DNA from 2 places in the Gordonia sp. NPDC062954 genome. Region 2 is predicted to be linked to the other one. Evidence: predicted binding sites of a transcription regulator. Region 2 holds the regulator's gene; the other holds the start of a gene.
The links. Region 2 encodes LexA, which represses DNA repair genes until DNA is damaged. Its sites were predicted from a motif close to CGAACANNTGTTCG; they were not measured.
Positions count from the first base shown of each region.

Region 1: the regulator LexA is predicted to act here: its motif matches at 3,341-3,354, upstream of ACIGKQ_RS03135 (DUF222 domain-containing protein).

Region 1 is NZ_JBITWL010000002.1:114,016-124,105, reverse strand. It holds gene ACIGKQ_RS03150 (acetyl-CoA C-acetyltransferase) at 1-1,183, opposite strand, end outside; gene fabG (3-oxoacyl-ACP reductase FabG) at 1,224-1,982, opposite strand; gene ACIGKQ_RS03140 (acyl-CoA dehydrogenase family protein) at 2,101-3,291, shown strand; gene ACIGKQ_RS03135 (DUF222 domain-containing protein) at 3,514-4,800, shown strand; gene ACIGKQ_RS03130 (class I adenylate-forming enzyme family protein) at 5,221-6,864, opposite strand; gene ACIGKQ_RS03125 (acetyl-CoA C-acyltransferase) at 6,915-8,048, opposite strand; gene ACIGKQ_RS03120 (MFS transporter) at 8,187-9,566, opposite strand; gene ACIGKQ_RS03115 (acyl-CoA dehydrogenase family protein) at 9,931-10,090, shown strand, end outside.
Region 2 is NZ_JBITWL010000003.1:213,568-223,657, reverse strand. It holds gene ACIGKQ_RS05155 (aspartate aminotransferase family protein) at 1-1,213, opposite strand, end outside; gene hrpA (ATP-dependent RNA helicase HrpA) at 1,323-5,234, shown strand; gene nrdR (transcriptional regulator NrdR) at 5,227-5,739, opposite strand; gene ACIGKQ_RS05140 (LysM peptidoglycan-binding domain-containing protein) at 5,843-6,130, opposite strand; gene lexA (transcriptional repressor LexA) at 6,693-7,469, shown strand; gene ACIGKQ_RS05130 (phosphoenolpyruvate--protein phosphotransferase) at 7,489-9,171, opposite strand; gene ACIGKQ_RS05125 (DeoR/GlpR family DNA-binding transcription regulator) at 9,337-10,090, shown strand, end outside.

The DNA of each region.
Region 1 (10,090 bases), on a different contig from region 2:
CACCGATGCACATCGTCTCCAGGCCGTAGCGCACCTGCCGGCGATCCATCTCCCGAGCCAGCGTCGCCAGCATGCGAACACCGGTGGCGCCCACCGGATGTCCCAGTGAGATACCAGAGCCGTGCACATTGGTGCGGTCGAAGTCGCCGCCGGCACCGAAGCGGCCGAATCCCCACTCCCTGGTGACCGCCAACGCTTGCGCGGCGAAGGCCTCGTTCAGTTCGATGAGGTCGATGTCGGCGAGCGACAGGCCGGCCTTGTCCAGCGCCTTCGCGGTAGCGGGAACAGGACCGATACCCATTGTGCGCGGAGCGACGCCGGCCGCCGCCCACGACACCAGCCGCGCCAGCGGGCGTAGCCCGTGCCGCTCGGCGACCTCGGGAGTGGTCACGATACACATCGCGGCCGCATCGTTCTGACCGCTGGCGTTGCCCGCAGTCACCGTGGCGTCGGGATCCTGCTTGGCCATGATGGGTTTCAGCTTTGCCAGCACGGCGGCAGAAACATCCGGTCGCGGGTGCTCGTCGGTGTCGATCACTCGCTCGCCGCCTTTCCCTGCGACGGTCACAGGGATGATCTCCTCCGCGAAGATGCCGTCCTTCTGGGCGCGGACCGCACGGAGATGGGATTCGACGGCCAACTCATCCTGTTCGGTGCGGCTGATCTCGTATTCTTCCCGCAGGTTCTCGGCCGTCTCGATCATGCCGCCTGGCACCGGATAGTTCTTGCCGCCGGCGGTGGACCTGGCGCGAACCAGGCTGTCGTGCATGGCGATACCCGACCGGGCGCCACCCCATCGCATATCGACGGAGTAGAACGACGCATTGCTCATCGACTCGGTGCCACCTGCCACGACGACATCGTGGTCACCGCCCGCGACCTGGAAACCCGCCTGGATGACGGCCTGCAGACCCGACCCGCATCGTCGGTCGATGTGCATACCGCCCACCGTGACCGGCAACCCGGCGTCGAGCGCCACCACCCTCCCGATCGCCGGTGCCTCACTGTTGCCGTTGCAGTGTCCGAGAATCACATCCTCGACGGCCTCCGGAGCAAGTCCCGACCGATCGAGCATCCCCCGCACCGCCGTCACCCCGAGGTCGACGGCGGTGAGATTCTTGAACATCCCGCCGTACCTACCGATCGGTGTGCGTACGGGTTCACAGATGACAACGTCTCTCATGGTGCGCCTTTCGGTGATCGATAATCGGATCTGATGGTTGTCACATGAACCGTCCGCCGGTCACCTCCAGCACGGTTCCGGTCATGTAGGACGACATATCCGAGGCGAGGAAGAGTGCCACGGAGGCCACCTCGTCGACCTCACCGGCGCGTTGCATCGGGATCTCCGCCATCTTCTGATCCCAGGCCTTCTGCGGCATCGCCTCGGTCATCGCCGAGCGAATCAGCCCGGGTTGAATGGCATTGACCCGGACACCGTGATGTGCCATCTCCTTTGCCGCGGCCTTCGACATGCCGACGATCCCTGCCTTGGCGGCCGAGTAGTTGGTCTGACCGACCATGCCGACCTTGCCGGACAGCGACGAGATGTTCACGATCGCACCACGTTTGGCCTCGCGCATGATCGCGGCCGCCTTGCGGGTGCCGTTCCACGTGCCCTTCAGGTGAACCGAGACGACGAGATCGAAATCCTCCTCGCTCATCGTCCGCATCGTCGCGTCGCGAGTGATTCCGGCGTTGTTGACCATCACGTCCAACGAACCGAAGCTGTCGACGGCGTCGGCGAGCAGGGTGTCCATCTCTCCCGCGTCGGTGACGTCGCATCGCACCGCACGCGCGACCTCGGCGCCACCGAGTTTGCCCGCCGCGGCCGTCGCGGCGTCGAAGTTCAGATCCCCGAGGACGACGCGCGCCCCCGCGTCCACGAAACACCGGGCGATCTCGAAGCCGATGCCCTGAGCGGCGCCGGTGATCACCGCGGTTCGTCCATCGAGCAGATTCTGAGGTGTAGAGGAAGCCATGGGTCGGAATCTACCGCCGACCGGCCACCGGCGGCCCCGTCGATCCATACAAAGCAGCTAAGGGTGCGAGAGGGAGTTCGATGTGGACCGGCACCGCAGAACCCGTCAGAGTGGGAGGATGACCAGTGTCGTGAACACCACCGCCCAGCGCGAGGTCAGCGATGACGACTTCGCCGACATACTCGCGGCGACACGCGAATTCATCCGAGCGAAGGTCGTCCCGCGGGAACAGGAGATTCTCGACCTCGATGCGATCCCCGAGGACATCCGCGCCACCGCCAAGGAAATGGGACTGTTTGGCTATGCGATTCCCCAGCAATGGGGAGGGCTAGGACTCGATCTGACCCAGGATGTCGAACTCGCGATGGAGTTCGGATACACCTCGCTGGCGCTGCGATCGATGTTCGGAACCAACAACGGGATCGCCGGCCAGGTCCTGGTCGGGTTCGGTACCGACGAACAGAAATCCATGTGGCTGGAGAGGATCGCCTCTGGAGAGGTCGTCGCATCGTTCGCACTGACCGAGCCAGGCGCCGGCTCCGATCCCGCCGGACTACGCACCAGAGCGGTTCGCGACGGATCGGATTGGGTCATCAGCGGCGAGAAACGCTTCATCACCAATGCCCCGATCGCCGACCTGTTCGTGGTCTTTGCGCGAACCCGCTCCAAGGACGAGAACGGAACCGGCATCGCGGTGTTCTTGGTTCCCGCCGACACGCCGGGCGTGAGCGTGGGCGCCAAAGACCGCAAGATGGGCCAGGAAGGCGCTTGGACCTCCGATGTCCATTTCGACGATGTCAGGGTGCCGGCTACCGCCCTGGTCGGAGGGAACGAAGATGTCGGTTACCGGGCAGCGATGACCTCGTTGGCGCGTGGCCGCGTACATATCGCCGCGTTGTCGGTGGGGACCGCCCAGCGGGCGCTCGACGAGTCGGTCGCCTGGGCTGCGACGGCGACCCAGGGTGGCACACCCATCGGCGAGTTCCAGCTCGTGCAGGCGATGCTCGCCGATCAGCAGACGGGTGTGATGGCGGGCCGCGCCATGGTGCGCGAGGCAGCCCGCGCCTGGGTGGACAACACGGACCGCCGAATCGCGCCGTCGGCCGCGAAGCTGTTCTGCACCGAGATGGTCGGCAAGGTCGCCGACCTCGCGGTCCAGATCCACGGCGGCAGCGGCTACATGCGCGAGGTTCCGGTGGAGCGGATCTACCGGGATGTCCGGCTGTTGCGGCTCTACGAGGGCACCAGCGAGATCCAGCGCTTGATCGTCGGTGCAAATCTGGTCAAACAGGCACAGAAATCGCGCTGACCTGGCCGTCGCCGGCAGACTCAACAATTTTCGACAATTCGCTTGACTTCGAACGTGAGTTCGAATACCTTGTTTGCCAGCAGGCCGAGATGATGACGATATGCCGGACCGGATAAGCACGCACAGGAGCGAATGCGTTGCTCGGCACGGTAGGAAACCCAGAACGGCCGCCTGCATCACCGGTTACACCGGTGCCGTTGTCGTATCTGCTGGGGAGTCGTCATGTCTGTCATCGCTGAAGTGTCTGTATCTGCTGATTCGGCTGTCGATGCGGAGTTGTCTGCGGTGGTCTCGGTATTGCGCGAGCTGCGCTGCGATGACCTGTCGGGGCGTGCCACCTTCGACGCCATCGGTCAGGTCCTGGCGCTACGCAACCTCATCGATCATCACGCGGCCCGCCTGGCCGCACAACTCGACCGACTCGGTGTGGCCCGCGACCACGGCCGCAGTACCCGTGAACTGCTCATCGTGATGGGATTCGCACCATCGGTGGCCCAACGACTGCTGCGTATCGCCGGCTCGCTCGACACACTGCCCACCCTGCACGCGCACGCCGCCGACGGCGCGATCCCCGCCGAACACCTCGACGCCATCGTGCGCGGAGTCAGCCATATCGCCGGCAGATCGGCGGAACCAATCGACGACGCATTGCGTCTAACCCATGTGACCGATCTTCTCGGACAATACTTTTCCGGCGCCACCCCCGCCGACATCGACACACGCGCCCGCACCCTGGGCAACCAACTCGCCGCCGGCACCAACGGCCTACCCGCCGCCGAAGACCGCCAACTCAACGAACTCACCCACCACCGCGACACCGACGGCCGCCTCCACCTCGAGGCCAGCCTCGACCTCGAAGTCGGCGAAAAACTCTGCGCCGCCCTCAACGCCCTCGGCGCACCCCGACCCCAACCCGACGGCTCCCGCGACCCCCGCACCATCGCCCGCCGCCACGCCGACGCCCTCGACACCATCCTCGACATCGCCGCCCGCATGCCCAGCGACATCGCCAGCGCCGCACCCAAAACCCAACTCCTACTCACCATCCCCGCCGACACCCCCACCCTGGCCGAACTCGACCTCCTCGGCTCGGTCACCCAAGCGACCCTGCGTCGACTGTCCTGCGATGCGGCCACCACCACCCTGCTCGTCGACGACGAACGCGTCCCCCTCGACATCAGCCGCGAGAAAAGATTCGTCCCACCACACATCCGAAAAGCGTTGCACGTCCGAGACGAATGCTGCATCAAATGCGGCGCACCCGCCAACCGCACCCAAGCCCACCACCTGACCCACTGGATCGACGGCGGCGACACCAGCCTCGACAACAGCTGCCTACTCTGCCCCACCTGCCACACCGACATCCACCACAACGGCTGGGACGTGATCCTCGGCACCGACCGCCACCCCTGGCTCATCCCACCCACCGCCGTCGACCCCGGACGCACACCCTTGCCCGCCCACAACCGGCGGACCCTCAACCTCGACAACCTGCCTGCTGCCGCCTGACCGTCACAGCAGTAGCCGCAGATCTCGATACGCCACCTCGCCTAGCGGCTCGGCGGCTACTCGATCAGCTAGTGTCCCGCGTCGGAAATTCGTTTCATGAGTTCGGCGATCCAGGTGGATGCATCGCGAGGCGGCGGAGGAGCAGGTACTGGATGTACCTGCGACGACGCCAACGAAGCGAGGCGCCACCTGGACGTCGAAATCATCAACGAATTTCCGACGCGGGACACCAGACCGCACCCGACCACAACGGGACCGCATCTGTACCTTGACAACTCCACAGTGTGAACAAGCCTGCTGACCGACCGACCCGAACGTCAGCGACGGACGCGACACCATCGCGGCCGGTCGGTCAGCACGCTCGATCAGCAGGCGGGTCGGCACCCACCGACACTCGTCCCCCTGCGACCGTCGCAACCGTCATGCGGTGACCAGACGCTCCCGGAGCGCAACCTTTTGGACCTTGCCGGCGGCTGACGTCGGTAGCGAATCCACCACGAGGACGTCCCGGATCTTTTTGTACGGCAACACTTGTTCGGCAACGTAGGCCTGCAGGCGATGGGTGTCGACCTGGTGACCGGCTGCTGCGACGATGAAGGCCACGGGTTCCTGGCCCACACTGCCCGCCTCGCGACCGACGACGGCCGCCGCGGCGACGTCCGGGTGGGTGACGAGAATCTCCTCGAGCTCACGCGGATACACGTTGTAGCCCTTGTAGATCAGCATGTCCTTTGCCCGATCGCAGATGTAGAGGTAGCCGTCGTCGTCGCGATAAGCGATGTCGCCGGTGTCGAGCCATCCGTCGACGTACTGAGCGGCGGTGATCTCGGGATGGTTGTGATAGCCGTCGGTGACCTGCGGTCCGCGGACCCAGAGCTCGCCACGCTGCCCGGGTTCCAGAACGGTCGCACGGTCGTCGGCGGACCGAATCTGGATCTCGGTGTCGAATGTAGGTAGTCCGACACTGCCGAGCCGATACTCGCCGTCGCCGGTCAGCGGAGCCGACGACACCAGGCAGGTCGCCTCGGTGAGTCCGTAACCCTCGACGACCGCGCCCGCAGGGAACGCCGATGTCAGCGTCTCCAACGTCACCTGATCGATGGGGGCGGCACCAGAGGACACGACGCGCACCGACGTCAGGTCACGATGAGCGACATCGGGGTGTGAGGCGAGTGCGTGCCACATCGCCGGGCTTCCCGTGACATACGTGGCCCGATGCCGCTCGATCAGTTCGAGCATGCCCGCCGGATCGAATCGGCCGGCCAGCACCTGGGTGGCGCCGCAGAGCAGCAGAAAGGACATGTTGATCAGGGCATGTGCGTGGAACAGCGGTGACACCACAACGGTCGCCGCCGACCCTGGAACCACGCCGCGCTCATCGGCGCCGTCGCGGCTCTCGAGCCGCACCAGTCCGGTCGCGTCGGCGACCACCGCATGACCGGCCCGCCACCCGACCATCTGCGTCACATTCGCCACGACATTGCGGTGCAGCACCCGGACCCCCTTCGACACGCCCGTCGTGCCGCCGGTGAAGGCGAGATGCGCCAGATCCGATCCGACCACGTCGGTGATCGCCGGATCGGTATGGCCGGCAGTGAACTCCGCCAAGGTGATCACACCGTCCGGAACGGTTTCGACATCGACACCGGGTCGATCGGCCAGCACGACAGCGGTCACACCGTGATCGCTGTCGGCTTCGAGGAGACGATCGAGCTGCGCACTGCCCGTGAACGCAATCGACGCTCCGGTCTCGGCCAGTTGTGCTCGCAAGCCTGGCATCGGCTGCAACGGATTGACCGGCGTGACAGCCGCACCGGCGCGCAACGAACCGTAGTAGCAGACGAGGAACTCGATGCTGTTGCCCAGATGCAACAGCACCACGTCGCCGTCCCCGACACCCGCGGCACGCAGCGCCGCGGACACACGTGCCGTCGCCACATCGAGTTCGTCGTAGGTGACTATGCGGTCCTCGTCGACCACAGCGGCCCGCGAACCGTACATCCGCGCCGTACTCGGTGGCAGCGCCGCCATCGTGATGTCCGGGTAGTTCAGCTCCGTGCTCATCGATCTCCTGTCTCGGTGCGCCCCGAATGCATGTCCTCGCCGGGCCGGCGTCAGAGACGCTCGACGATGGTGGCGTTGGCCATCCCGCCGGCTTCGCACATCGACTGCAAGCCGTACCGGATGCCGTTGTTGCGCATGTGATGTACGAGTCGCGTCATGAGAATCGCGCCGGAGCCACCGAGCGGATGGCCCACCGCGATGGCGCCGCCGAGCGGATTCACCCGATCCGCGTCAGCACCGGTCTCGATCTGCCAGGCCAGCGGCACCGGCGCGAACGCCTCGTTGATCTCGAACGCGCCGATGTCGCCGATGGTCAGACCGGACCGCTCGAGAGCTTTCGCAGTTGCTGCGATCGGGCCGGTGAGCATGATGACGGGGTCGTCACCGGCTACCACCGCCGTGTGTACCCGGGCAATCGGCGTGAACCCGTGCTCAGCCGCAGTCTGCGAACACATGACGAGCAACGCCGCCGCACCATCGGAGATCTGAGAAGCATTGCCGGCGTGAATAACCCCGTCCTCTCGGAAAGCGGGCTTGAGCGCCGACATCGACTCGAGCGTGCCGCCACGCCGAATGCCCTCATCCCCTTCGAGGACGCCGGTGATCGGCGCCAGTTGCCCGTCGAAGGCGCCCGCATCAGCGGCTTGGGCGGCGAGTTCGTGTGAGCGAAGGGAGAACTCGTCGAGGGCGGTCCGGCTCAGCGACCATTTCTGGGCCATCATCTCCGCCCCGATGCCCTGACTGAAGCGATCGACGCCGTACCGGTCGAGGACGGTGGGCGGCTGACTCTCCCCGTTGGGCGCGGCGCTCCCCATCGGCACTCGGCTCATCGACTCCACACCGCCGGCCACCACGACGTCCTGTTGACCGGAGATCACCGCGGCCGCAGCCATACTGAGCGCTTGTTGGCTGGATCCGCAGGCCCTGGTCACCGTGGTGCCCGGCACCGATTCCGGCCAACCGGCGGCCAGAATCGCAGTACGCGCGACGTTGCCTGCCTGCTCGGAGGTCTGACTGACACACCCCCAGACGACATCGTCGATCACGGCCGGATCGAGCCCGGTCCGCTCGACCAACGACTCGAGCACATGTGCCGACAGGTCGGCGGGATGGATGCCGGACAGGGCGCCGCGTCGACGTCCGATCGGCGTGCGGACGGCATCGACGATCACTGCATCACGCATGGGATCTCCTTGAACTGAAATGCGGCTTGTACTGATGTGCGGCTCGGCTGCGGTGGCGAGACGCGCCCTCCCATCGAATGAACCTCGTGCGGCATACGAGCACAAGATGTTTCACACTCACGGTGCGATAGCCCTCGCCTATGTCGCGTGCGCGCCGACCGGCAGGTCCCGGCGCACCAGCACCTTGTCCCGCTCCGGATTCGCGAACACCAGGGCGAGGACCGCGCATACGGAGGCAACGATGCCGATGATCTGGAACGAGGTCGCGTAGCCGGCCGCCGGGGTCGAGGCGTTGTCGACGATGACGCCCGTGGCGTACGGGGCGACCAGACCGCCGATGGCCATGATCGCGAGGAAAACACCCAGCGTCCCGGCGGTCTGGCGCGGCGGGCAGATTTCCGAGATGGCTGCGTTGAACAGCGGGAACACCGAGGTGGCGCAGCCGTAGCCGAGCGAGACCACCAACACCGCGAGGGCCGGGGTACTGATCCCTGGGAGGGTCACCAACAGCACGCCGGCGACGAGCACGCCCGTCGAGGGGACGATCACCCGCAACTTGCGTGATGTCGCACCGCGAGAGATCAGCCGGTCACCGACCACGGACGTCACGAGCATCATCGCGAGTCCGACGATCGAGGGCAGCGCGAACATCGACCCGGCTTCCAATCGGCTGTAACCCAAGCCCTTCTCGAAATAGGAGGGCAACCAGGTCAGCACCACCGTGACCAGCGCGTACACGCTCATCACCAGAAGTGCGGCGCTGATGAAGGTCCGGGTGGTGAAGATCCGCACCCACGGCACAGCAGGTTCGTCTGCTCCGGATACCGACGTAACCGAGGTGCTGTCGCCCGAGCCCTTGGGCTGCTTGCCGCCCGCGATATAGGGTCCGTCCTTCCAGGTGGCCAGCCAGACCACGCACCACAACAGACCCGCGACCGAAAGCGTGATCAGGGCTGCCCGCCAGCCGAGGTTGACGGTGATGACCGCCAGGATCGGGGCGATGGCGATCTTGGCGATCGATGCCGCCCCGGCCAACAGCGCGCCGGGAAGTGCTCGGCGGGCCGGTGGATGCCACGAGTAAGCGGCCGTGTGCAGCAGCGCCGAACTCGGCCCCTCGGCGAATCCTAGGAACAACCGACTCACGATGAGCACCGAGAACGCAGCGACCGCCACCATCGGCAGCATGGCCGCCGCCCAGCACACGGCCAGGATGACCAACGCCCACCGCAGCGACAGCCATCGGTTCAAAGCGCCGGCAAAGAACCCGCCGATCGTGAAGGTGAGGAAGAAGAGGCTGCCGACCAGACCGATCTGCGATGAATTGAAACCCAACTCGTCGGCGAGTGACTGCGCGATGATCCCGAGGACTGCCTTGTCGGCATAGTTGACGACATACAGAGCGACGAGCAGGGAGGTCAGTCCCCATGCCCGGCGCCGAAGCGCGCCATCGGCGGGGACTGCGTCGGTCACGGGCGCACCTCCGGTGGCCGCGTCCGATCTGGCCTTGATGGTGGGCATGTCGTCCTCCTGCGACGGAAAATGGATGGGGGTGTCGAGCGAAGTAATCAGCACAGGTGACGTGAGCGAGGCTCGAACATCATCGTGTCGTGGATCACATCTGCGATCATTGAACCCCTCCCGCGCAATCGCGGGCAATGCCGGTTCGACGAATCGACAGACTGCGAATACCTATGGGTGCGGTCACCATGTCCCGCGACCACCCGTCATTGGCTCCCGCTAACAGATCGTTAGTCGATGACCTCGTTCCGCTACCGAGGTCTGCAGGGCATGCTGAGAGGGTTCAGTGATGCCGGCCACCGCCGGCATCACGCCACGACTGTCTCTCCCCGGCCGAACCGCACCCAAAAGAGAAGAGATCACGATGGCCCGCCTCGCACAGACCCTGGGTCTCACCGACATCCAGACCGAGATTCTGGCGAACGTCCGACAGTTCGTCGACAAGCAGATCATCCCGAACGCCCAGCAACTCGAGCACAACGATTCATATCCACACGAGATCGTCGACGGGATGCGCGACATGG
Region 2 (10,090 bases):
GCATCCGCTCGGCCAGTTCACCGACCTCGTCGGTGGTCATGACGAAGGCCGGGGAGATCTGCAAGGCGCCCTGACCCGCGGCCCGCCCGCTCACACCGTGCTCGCGCAACCGGCCCACCATCGGCAGCGCCTGCGCCGGATCGGCGAGCTGCACCGCGGTGACCGCACCCAACCCGGTCCGCACTTCGGCGACGGCGTCCAACTGCGCCAACGGGCTCAACAGCGCGGCCAGATCCGCCTCCAGCCGCGCAGCCTCCGCCAGCAAACCTTCGCGTTCGATGATGTCGAGGTTGGCCATCGCTGCCGCCGCGGCACCGGCGTGCCCGCCGTAGGTGTAGCCGTGCCGCCACCAGGTACCGCCGGCGTAGAAGGGCTCGGCAACATGCGGTGCGATGAACACCGCCCCCATTGGGACGTACCCCGACGTCAACCCCTTCGCGGTGGTCATCATGTCCGGCGCCAGATCGAATCGCGACGAGGCGAACCATGACTGCCCACCGATGCGGCCGAAACCGGTGACCACCTCGTCGGCGACGAACAACACATCGTGATCGCGGCAGATCTGGCGTACCTCGGCGAGATATCCCTCCGGCGGCAGATAGATCCCGCCGGCACCGATGATCGGCTCACAGAAGAACGCCGCGACCCGCTCCGCCCCGACTCGCTCGATCAGACCGAGCAGGCTCTTGGCGTTGTCCCACTCCACGGTCTCCGCATCCGCCATCAGCTCCCCGTAGCCCTCGCGGTTCACCCCGATTCCGGCGAGCGCGGTTCCGGCGACGTGCATTCCGTGGTAGGCCTTGGTGCGGCCGACGACGATGTTCTTCTCCGGCTTGCCCACCTCGTGCCAGTACCGCCGGGCCAGTTTGGCCGCGGTGTCCACCGAATCGCTGCCACCGGAGGTGAAGAAGATCTTGCTACCGGCTACCGGAGCGATCCCGGCCAACCGTTCGGCGAGCTCGGCGGTCACGTCCGCGGTGAGGTCACCGAAGCCGGAGTAATGCGCGAGCCGGCCCAGCTGGTCGGCCACGGCGTCAGCGACCTCGGTGCGCCCATGGCCGATGTTGGTGAACCACAGACCGGCGGTCGCGTCGAGGTACTCGCGTCCCTGTCCGTCCCAGATCCGGGTACCGCTTCCGCGGGTCACCACGAACGGTCCGTTCGCGGTGACCGATCCCATGTCGGCGAATCCATGCCAAAGTGAGCCTGCCATGGCTCAATCATGCCGGTCGTCGGCATCGCCGGAGGACGCAGGTCGTCCGGCGCCGATGATGCGGACGTGCGCGCCCCCACTCGTGGCCACCCCATATCCTGTATGCATCATGTCCGCACCGACTTCCGCAGACCGCCGCGCGCTGCTCGACACGCTCGATGAACTGACCATCGTCGATGCACACCGGCTGCGCCGCCGGATCGACAAGCTCGGGCGCCATCCCGGGGCCACGGCTTGGCAGCGGCTCGCCGCGGACGTGGCTTCGGCACAATCACGTGTGGACCGACGGCGCGCATCGCTCCCGCTACTCGAGTTCCCGCCCGAACTGCCCATATCCGAGGCGCGCTCCGCCATCGCCGGCGCCATCGCCGAGCATCAGGTGGTGGTCGTGGCGGGCGAGACCGGTTCGGGTAAGACGACGCAGCTTCCCAAGATCTGTCTGGAACTCGGCCGTGGAGTGCGCGGCGCGATCGGGCACACCCAACCTCGCCGGATCGCGGCGAGTTCGGTAGCGCGTCGCATCGCCGACGAAACCGCGTCGCAGATCGGCGACGCGATCGGCTACTCCGTGCGCTTCACCGACCGTGCCGGCGCCGACACCATGGTCAAGGTCATGACCGACGGCATCCTGCTCCGCGAGATCGCCGGCGACCCGTTGCTGCGCAGCTACGACACGCTGATCATCGACGAGGCCCACGAACGCAGTCTGAACATCGATTTCATCCTCGGCTACCTCCGCCGGCTACTGCCCCGACGCCGTGACCTCAAGGTGATCATCACCTCTGCCACGATCGAGCCGGATCGGTTCGCCCGGCATTTCGCGGACGCCGTCGACGGCGCAGAGGTGCCGATTCTCGAGGTGTCCGGTCGGACCTACCCCGTGGAGGTCCGCTATCGGCCGTTCGGTGACGCACGCGACCCGGACAGTGACCATCGCGACCTCGATCAGGCACAGGCGATCGACGCCGCGGTCGGCGAGTTGTGGGCCGGTCGGCGCAGCGGCGACATCCTGGTGTTCCTGCCGACCGAACGTGACATCCGCGAGACGGCCGATGCACTGCGGCATCGTGCCTCGGCCGGGGCCGAGATCGTGCCCCTGTTCGCCCGTCTGTCCATCGCCGATCAGCAACGGGTGTTCGTGCCGTCGTCGGGACACCGCATCGTGCTTGCCACCAATGTCGCCGAGACCTCGTTGACCGTCCCGGGCATCCGCTACGTGATCGACCCCGGCACCGCGCGAATCTCCCGCTACTCCACCCGGTCCAAGGTGAACCGACTTCCGGTGGAAGCGATCTCACAGGCCAGTGCCCGCCAGCGTGCGGGACGGTGCGGCCGCGTGGCGCCGGGCGTGTGCATCCGGCTCTACGCGGAGGAGGATTTCGACGCCCGCGCCGCGTTCACCGATCCGGAGATCCTGCGCACAAACCTCGCCGCGGTCATCCTGCAGATGGCCTCCTTGCGCATCGGCGACGTCTCGCAGTTCCCGTTCGTCCAACCCCCGGACGCTCGCGCAATCCGCGACGGCATGGCCGTGCTCACCGAGCTCGGCGCAATACACGAGACGCAACGCGACGACCACGAACCCGTGCTCACCCAGGTCGGCCGCCAGATGGCCCGCATCCCGGTGGATCCACGACTGGCCCGCATGCTCATCGCGGCGCGTGACGGCGGGTGCCTCGACCATGTTCTGGTCATCGCCGCGGCGCTGTCGATTCCTGATGTGCGCGAGCGCCCTGCCGACCAGCGCGAGGCAGCCGACGCCGCTCACCGGCGGTTCGCCGTGCCGGGCTCGGAGTTCCTGGCCCACCTCGAGCTCTGGTCGTATCTGACCGAGCGCCGCAAAGAGCTGTCCGGGAATCAGTTCCGGAGACTCTGCGAACGCGAGTTCCTTCACTTTCTGCGGATCCGGGAATGGCAGGAACTGCATCGACAGCTGACCCGGGTGGTGACCGACCTCGACTGGTCTGTTCCGGCAACCGAACGCGATGCCGATGCCATCCACCGCGCCATCTTGGCCGGCCTGCTGGGCAACATAGCCGTGCGGCAGGGTGATTCACGCGAATACCTGGGCGCACGCAACACCACCATGGCGATCTTCCCGGGTTCGGCGCTGGCCCGGAAGCCGCCCGCGTTCCTGATGGCCGCCGAGCTCGTGGAGACCTCCCGGCTGTTCGCGCACACGGTGGCGGCGATCGATCCGCTGTGGGTCGAGCAACTCGCCGGAGATCTGGTTCGCCGCAGCTACAGCGAGCCGCACTGGTCGGCGAAACGTGGCGCCGCGTTGGCCTACGAGCGGGTGACGCTCTATGGCGTCCCGCTGGTGGCACGACGCCGGGTGCAGTTCGGGCCCATTGATCCACCGACCGCACGAGAGATGTTCATCCGTCACGCCCTCGTCGAGGGTGACTGGCGCACCGAGCACACGTTCTTCCACAACAACCGTGCTCTGCTCGAGGCCGCGGCCGATGTGGAACACCGTGCACGGCGTCGCGATGTGGTGATCAGCGAACAGCAACTGTTCGACTTCTACGACGCGCGTATCGGTGACGAGGTCGTCTCGGCCCGACATTTTGACAGCTGGTGGAAGAAGGCCCGGCGCGCGCAGCCAGACCTGCTCGATCTCCGCCCGGAGGATGTGGCCACCGACGTCGCTGTCGCCGACACCGACTTCCCCGGCGCCTGGCAGCAGGGCGAAACCCGCCTCGAGCTGCGGTACCGGTTCGAACCGGGTGCGCCCGATGACGGTGTCACCGTGGTGATCCCGCGGCCGCTGCTCGACCATGTGCGGCCGGCAGGCTTCGACTGGTCGGTTCCGGGCCTGCGCAGCGAGCTCGCGACCGAACTCGTCCGGTCACTCCCCAAGTCGCTACGCAAGTCGATGGCGCCGGCGCAGCGTTTCGCCGATCTCGCGTTGTCCCGATTGACACCGCGCGCCGAGCCCCTCGTCGCCGGCCTCGCCCGCGAACTGTCGACGATCACGACCATGACGGTGTCTCCCGACGACTTCGCACCCGAGCGGATTCCACCCCACCTCACGATGAATTTTGCCGTGGTCGACCGTGACGGCACCGTGCTCACGACCGGGAAGTCGCTGCACCGGCTGAAGCAGGAGTTCGACGGGTCGCACGAGGCCGCCCGGCCCGTCGAGGTCGTCACGGACTGGACCGCCACCGGCATCGGCGAGCTACCGCCCACGGTGACGACAACTGTTGCCGGACAGCAGATAACCCATTATGTGGGACTCGACGCTGTTCGTGACGCAGCCGGCCGGACGGTTGGGGTGACCCGAGTCGAGCCGAGCACCGAGGCCGAACGCGACCGCCGTCACAGCGCAGCGGTGGTGGCACTCCTCGACCTGACCATCCCACCGCTGACCCGCAAGATCACCGCGACCCTTGATGCCGCCGGTCGGTTGGCGATGAGTCAGAGCCCCTACCGCGATGTCGAACATCTCGTGGGCGACTGCACCCGACGCGCCATCCGCGACCTCGCGGCAGACCGGAACCTTCGTGCCGTGCGATCGGCGACCGAATTCCGGCGACTCCGCGACGATCTGCGCCCCCGGGTGGCGCAACAGGCTCCCGATTACTTCACCCTGAGCGTTGACGTGCTCCGCCGCGTGGCCCCACTGCGCGCGCAGATGGACCGGCTCAGCGGCTCGGTGGCCGCCGATGACGTCGCCGAGCAGTTGGACAATCTGGTCTTCGACGGATTCGTCGTCGCGACCCCGCACGACCGCCTTGTCCATGTGCCGCGCTACCTCGAGGCCGCGACCGTTCGCCTCACGGAGTTGCCCGCAGCTGCCGGCCGCGACAGTACCGCCCTGGCATCCATCGATCGTGTTGTGACGCATTGGAATCAGCGTGCAACGCACCTCGCTGCGGCGCGCCGGGATGCGTTCGACGAACACGCGCACTGGCTTGTCGAGGAACTGCGGGTGGGACTGTTCGCGCAGCGGTTGGGCACCGCACGGCCGATCTCGGAGAAGCGGGCGATCCGCGCCCTCGATCAGTTCAGCTGAGACCGTCGGTGACGCTGACCCGCTCATCAACCACCCCGGAATCGGCCTCGGAGCGGTGGGTGAGATTGCCCTGCAGGTCGTCGATCTCTCGCTGAAAGTCCTCCAGCGAGTCGAATGACCGGTAGACCGAGGCGAAGCGCAGATAGGCCACCTCGTCGAGATCACGCAGCGGACCGAGGATCGCCAACCCCACCTCATTGCTGGGAATCTCGGCCGATCCCGATGCGCGGACCGCATCCTCGACCTGCTGGGCCAACTTGGCGAGCGCGTCCTCGGCGACGTCTCGGCCCTGGCAGGCCCGACGAACCCCGCGCATCACCTTCTCCCGACTGAACGGCTCGGTGACCCCGTTGCGTTTGGCGACCGACAGCACGGCACTCTCGACGGTGGAGAATCGGCGACCGCACTCCGCACACGAACGGCGCCGTCGGATCGCCTGCCCCTCGTCGGCGACACGCGAGTCGATGACCTTGGTGTCTTCGTTCTTGCAAAACGGGCAGCGCATGTCGTCCTCACGCACGTCTCTGGACACACCGGCGTACCGGTCACCCGTCACGCCGTGCCGGTTCCCGGCCGGACCCTGTGCCATCGAGGATACCGTCAGGCCCTCAGCTGTATGCGGGTGCGATCAAAGCCTGCCCCACCCGCAGGCCGGAGCCGGCGAGTTTGTTGCGTTCGACGATCTGCTCGATGACGGCCTGGCGTGGCACATCCGGCGCGATGCGATCGGCGATGGAGCTCAACGAATCACCCTGCCGCACGTGGACCACCTCGGTCCCGGTAGGGCTCGGTTGCACCGACGCGGCATAGTTGGAGCCGACGATGGCGACCGCCCACACCAGCACCGCGAGCGCCCCACCGAGCACCACGGCTGCGACCGTCGCGCGTCGACGCACGAACCTACGGTCGACTCCCGGCGACGCACAACTCGTCCCCGACACCCGTGCCGCGGGGGCACCGGACCCGCCCGGTCGACGCCTCGTGGGCCCAGTGGAGTCATATCGCCCCCGCCGCCGCGGTCGGGAGACATGCCCGGCCGGGACTCTGTCGCGCGTCGGGACGTCTGCAGGGCGCCCGGATGCCGGGTGCATCGGGGACGCAGCCGGTGCGTACTGCGTCTGCCGATGAAGGGTCGCTGTGCTCATCGTGTCCTCCTGGGAACGAGTCGGATCGAACCTCGGGCGCCTCTCGAACGCACGTCGCTCATGTGTTCGAGAGAACGCATGTTCGATTTGTAGCACGTGGGTCCGACAATGTCTCGACACACGTCGAACACATGTTTGAACATGTCAAAATGTTCGGCTACTGTCGGCGACATGGTGACGTGCGTGGATGGGCCCTGAACAGCAGCTCCGAACCAGCCGAGCAGTCTCCCCGAACAGACCAGCAGTTTTTCGATCCAGACCGGCAACCCGTAATCGGCCACTGCCGGTTTCGGCGACAGGAAGGACTCGACCGATGAGCGACAAAGCCGGCGGGCGGCGCGGCGCGTCCCGCGGGATCAGCAGCAAGCCGAAACCCGAGGCGCAGGCGCCGACCGGAGCCGATACGGAGGCATCGGATAGCGCGGTCGCCGATCCGGAAGTCGTCGAGGCTAGCCTGACCCCTCGTCAGCGAGGCGTCCTCGAGTACATCCGCGCCTCGGTCCGCGAGCGCGGATATCCGCCGAGCATCCGGGAGATCGGCGATGCCGTCGGCCTCACCTCGACGTCGTCGGTGGCCCACCAGCTGCGGACCCTGGAACGCAAAGGTCTACTCAAGCGCGACCACAACCGCCCACGCGCGGTCAACATCCAAGACGGCGACCAGCACATCCCACCGGGCGGTACGGCCGCATCGGGCGATGGCGCGCAGTTGCCCACCCCGACGTTCGTACCGGTCCTCGGCCGGATCGCCGCGGGTGGACCCATTCTCGCCGAGGAAGCCGTCGAGGACGTGTTCCCGCTGCCCCGCGAACTCGTCGGTGAGGGCTCACTGTTCCTGCTCCGCGTGGTCGGCGAGTCGATGATCGACGCGGCGATATGCGACGGCGACTGGGTGGTCGTACGCCAGCAGAGTGTCGCCGACAACGGCGACATCGTGGCAGCGATGATCGACGGCGAGGCCACGGTCAAGACCTTCAAGCGCAAGGACGGCCACGTCTGGCTGATGCCGCACAACGATCTGTTCGACCCGATCTCGGGCGATGACGCCGCCATTCTCGGCAAGGTCGTCACCGTGATGCGCCGGGTCTGAACCCGAGCGGGCCGGCCGCTCAGCCGACCACTGCGCCGGCCAGCACCGCAGTCGCAGCAGCACGCGCCGCGGCGGGTTCGGCCGTCGCCAGGGCAGCCTCGGCGGCCGCACGACATTGCTCGACGGTCACCTCCGCAAGCCTGGCGCCGACCGCGGCCGAGGCCGCGGGCGCAGTCGACAGGGACGTGACCCCGAGTCCGACCAGCACACACGCGAGCAACGGATCGGCTGCCGCCTCGCCGCAGACCCCGACGGGTTTGTCGGCGGCCTGACCGGCACGCGCCACGCCGGCGATAAGGGTGAGCACCGCGGGCTGCCAGGGATCGGTGAGAGCGGCGAGCTCCGCCGACATCCGGTCGGCGGCCATCGTGTACTGGGTCAGGTCGTTGGTTCCGATCGACACGAAGTCGACCTCCGCCAGGATCGATTCGGCGAGGATCGCTGCCGCCGGCACCTCGATCATCACACCGGCGATCAGTCCGCGTCGGCGTACCTCCCCGGCGAACTCCGCGGCCTCGGTCGCCGAGGCGATCATCGGCGCCATCACCCACGGCGTCGGTTGATGTCCGTCGGCGGCTGCCGCGATCGCGTCGAGCTGGGCCGCCCGGATGCCCGGATGAGCATCGACGATCCGGTTGCCACGCACGCCGAGTGCCGGATTGGTCTCCTCGATCTGCGTGACGAACTTCAGCGGCTTGTCGGAGCCCGCATCGAGGGTCCGGATCACCACCTTGCGCCCCTCGAAGGCGTCGAGCACCTCGCGATAGAGCCGCGTCTGCTCCTCCACCGAGGGCTCGTCCGCGCGGTCGAGAAACGCCAACTCCGTACGGAACAGGCCGACACCCTCTACCGGGTGGGAGGTCGCCGACCGGGCCGACGTGCCATCGGCGACATTGGCGAGGACCGCGATCGGTCGCCCGTCGGCGGTCACTCCCGGTCCGGCCCAGGCCGCCACCAATTCCGCCATCCGCCGGCTCTCGGCCACGCGCGCGGCGGCGTCGTCGGGATCCGGCTCGACCTCCAGGGTGCCCGCGGTACCGTCGACCAGCACCGTCGTCCCGGCGGCCACCTCACCGAGGCCGGATACCGCCACCACACACGGAATCCCGAGTTGTCGCGCGATGATCGCGGTGTGACTGGTCGGGCCGCCCAGCCGTGTGACCAGCGCGGTGACCTTTGTCGGGTCCAGTCCCGCCGTGTCGGCCGGAGCAAGATCGTCGGCCAACAGCACAGACGGTTCGGCGGGTTCCGGAACCCCGGGTTCGGGGACTCCCAGTAGTTCGGCGACCACGCGGTCCCGGACATCGTTGAGATCCGTGACGCGCTCGGCCATGAGGCCGCCGAGCTTGGTGAACATCTCCGCGAACTGGTCGGTCGCGGCGACCGCTGCCGCCGGCGCTGGCGTCCCTGTCGTGATGAGTTTCGAGGCCGCGCCGGTCCACCCGCGGTCCTCGGCGAGACCCGCCGTCGCCGACAACACCTCCGCCGCGGCACCCGAGGCGTGTGATGCCCGCTCCCGCAGCCTCCCCGCGACCGCGGCCGCCGCGTCGGTGAACCGCTTGATCTCCACGTCGCGTTCGTCCTCGAGGACTGGGGCGGCGACGGCCGGGTCATACACCGGACGCTCACCCGGCCAGATCGCGGGCCCGTAGGCGTGTCCGCCGACGACCGGCGTTCCGTTCAGTACGTGTGTGTGCTCCACCGAGATCCTCACTTGTCCGACGGGCTGGGCCACGGTGTGCCGCCACGATCCACTGGTCACCGTTGTGATCCAAGTTACAAGAAAACCTTGACTTGTCAACATAAACAGGCGTAAACACAGATATACCCACATCCAAAGCCAATCAAATCAACAGACGAGGACATCGTGTACGCGGAAGAACGTCAGCAGGCGATCGCCAACCAGGTACGGGTCAACGGCCGCGCCTCGGTCACCGCTTTGGCCTCGTTGTTCGACGTGACGAGCGAGACCGTCCGCCGCGATCTCGCTGTGCTGGAACGCAACGGACACCTCCAGCGCGTCCATGGTGGCGCCGTACGTCCCGGCGCGACGCCGGTCGTCGGCGAACAGGGCATCGACGAACGCCTGATGTCGCACACCGACCAGAAGCTCGCGATCGGTGCGGCCGCGTCGCGCTTCCTCCCACCCGACGGCGGGTCGGTGTTCATCGACGCCGGCACCACCACCTACCAGGCCGCCCTCGCACTCCCCCGTGACCGCCGACTGACGTTGATGACCCACAGCATTCCCATCGCCGGCGCCCTGGCCGCACAGGGCGCCGAGACCCTGCATGTGCTCGGCGGCCGAGTCCGCGGACTCACCCAGGCGATGGTCGGCGCCGACACCGTCGCCGCACTCGAACGGCTGCGCATCACCACGGCCTTCGTCGGCACCAACGGCATCAGCATCGCCCACGGTCTGTCCACCCCGGATCCGGACGAGGCAGCGATCAAGTCGGCGATCGTCCGTTCCGCCCACCGCGTCGTCGTTCTGGCGGACTCGTCGAAGGCGGGCCATGAAGATCTCACGTCCTTCGCCGCGCTCGCCGACATCGACGTACTGATCACCGACACCGGTATCGACCCCGACTTCGCGGGGGCACTCGCCGACCACGGCATCG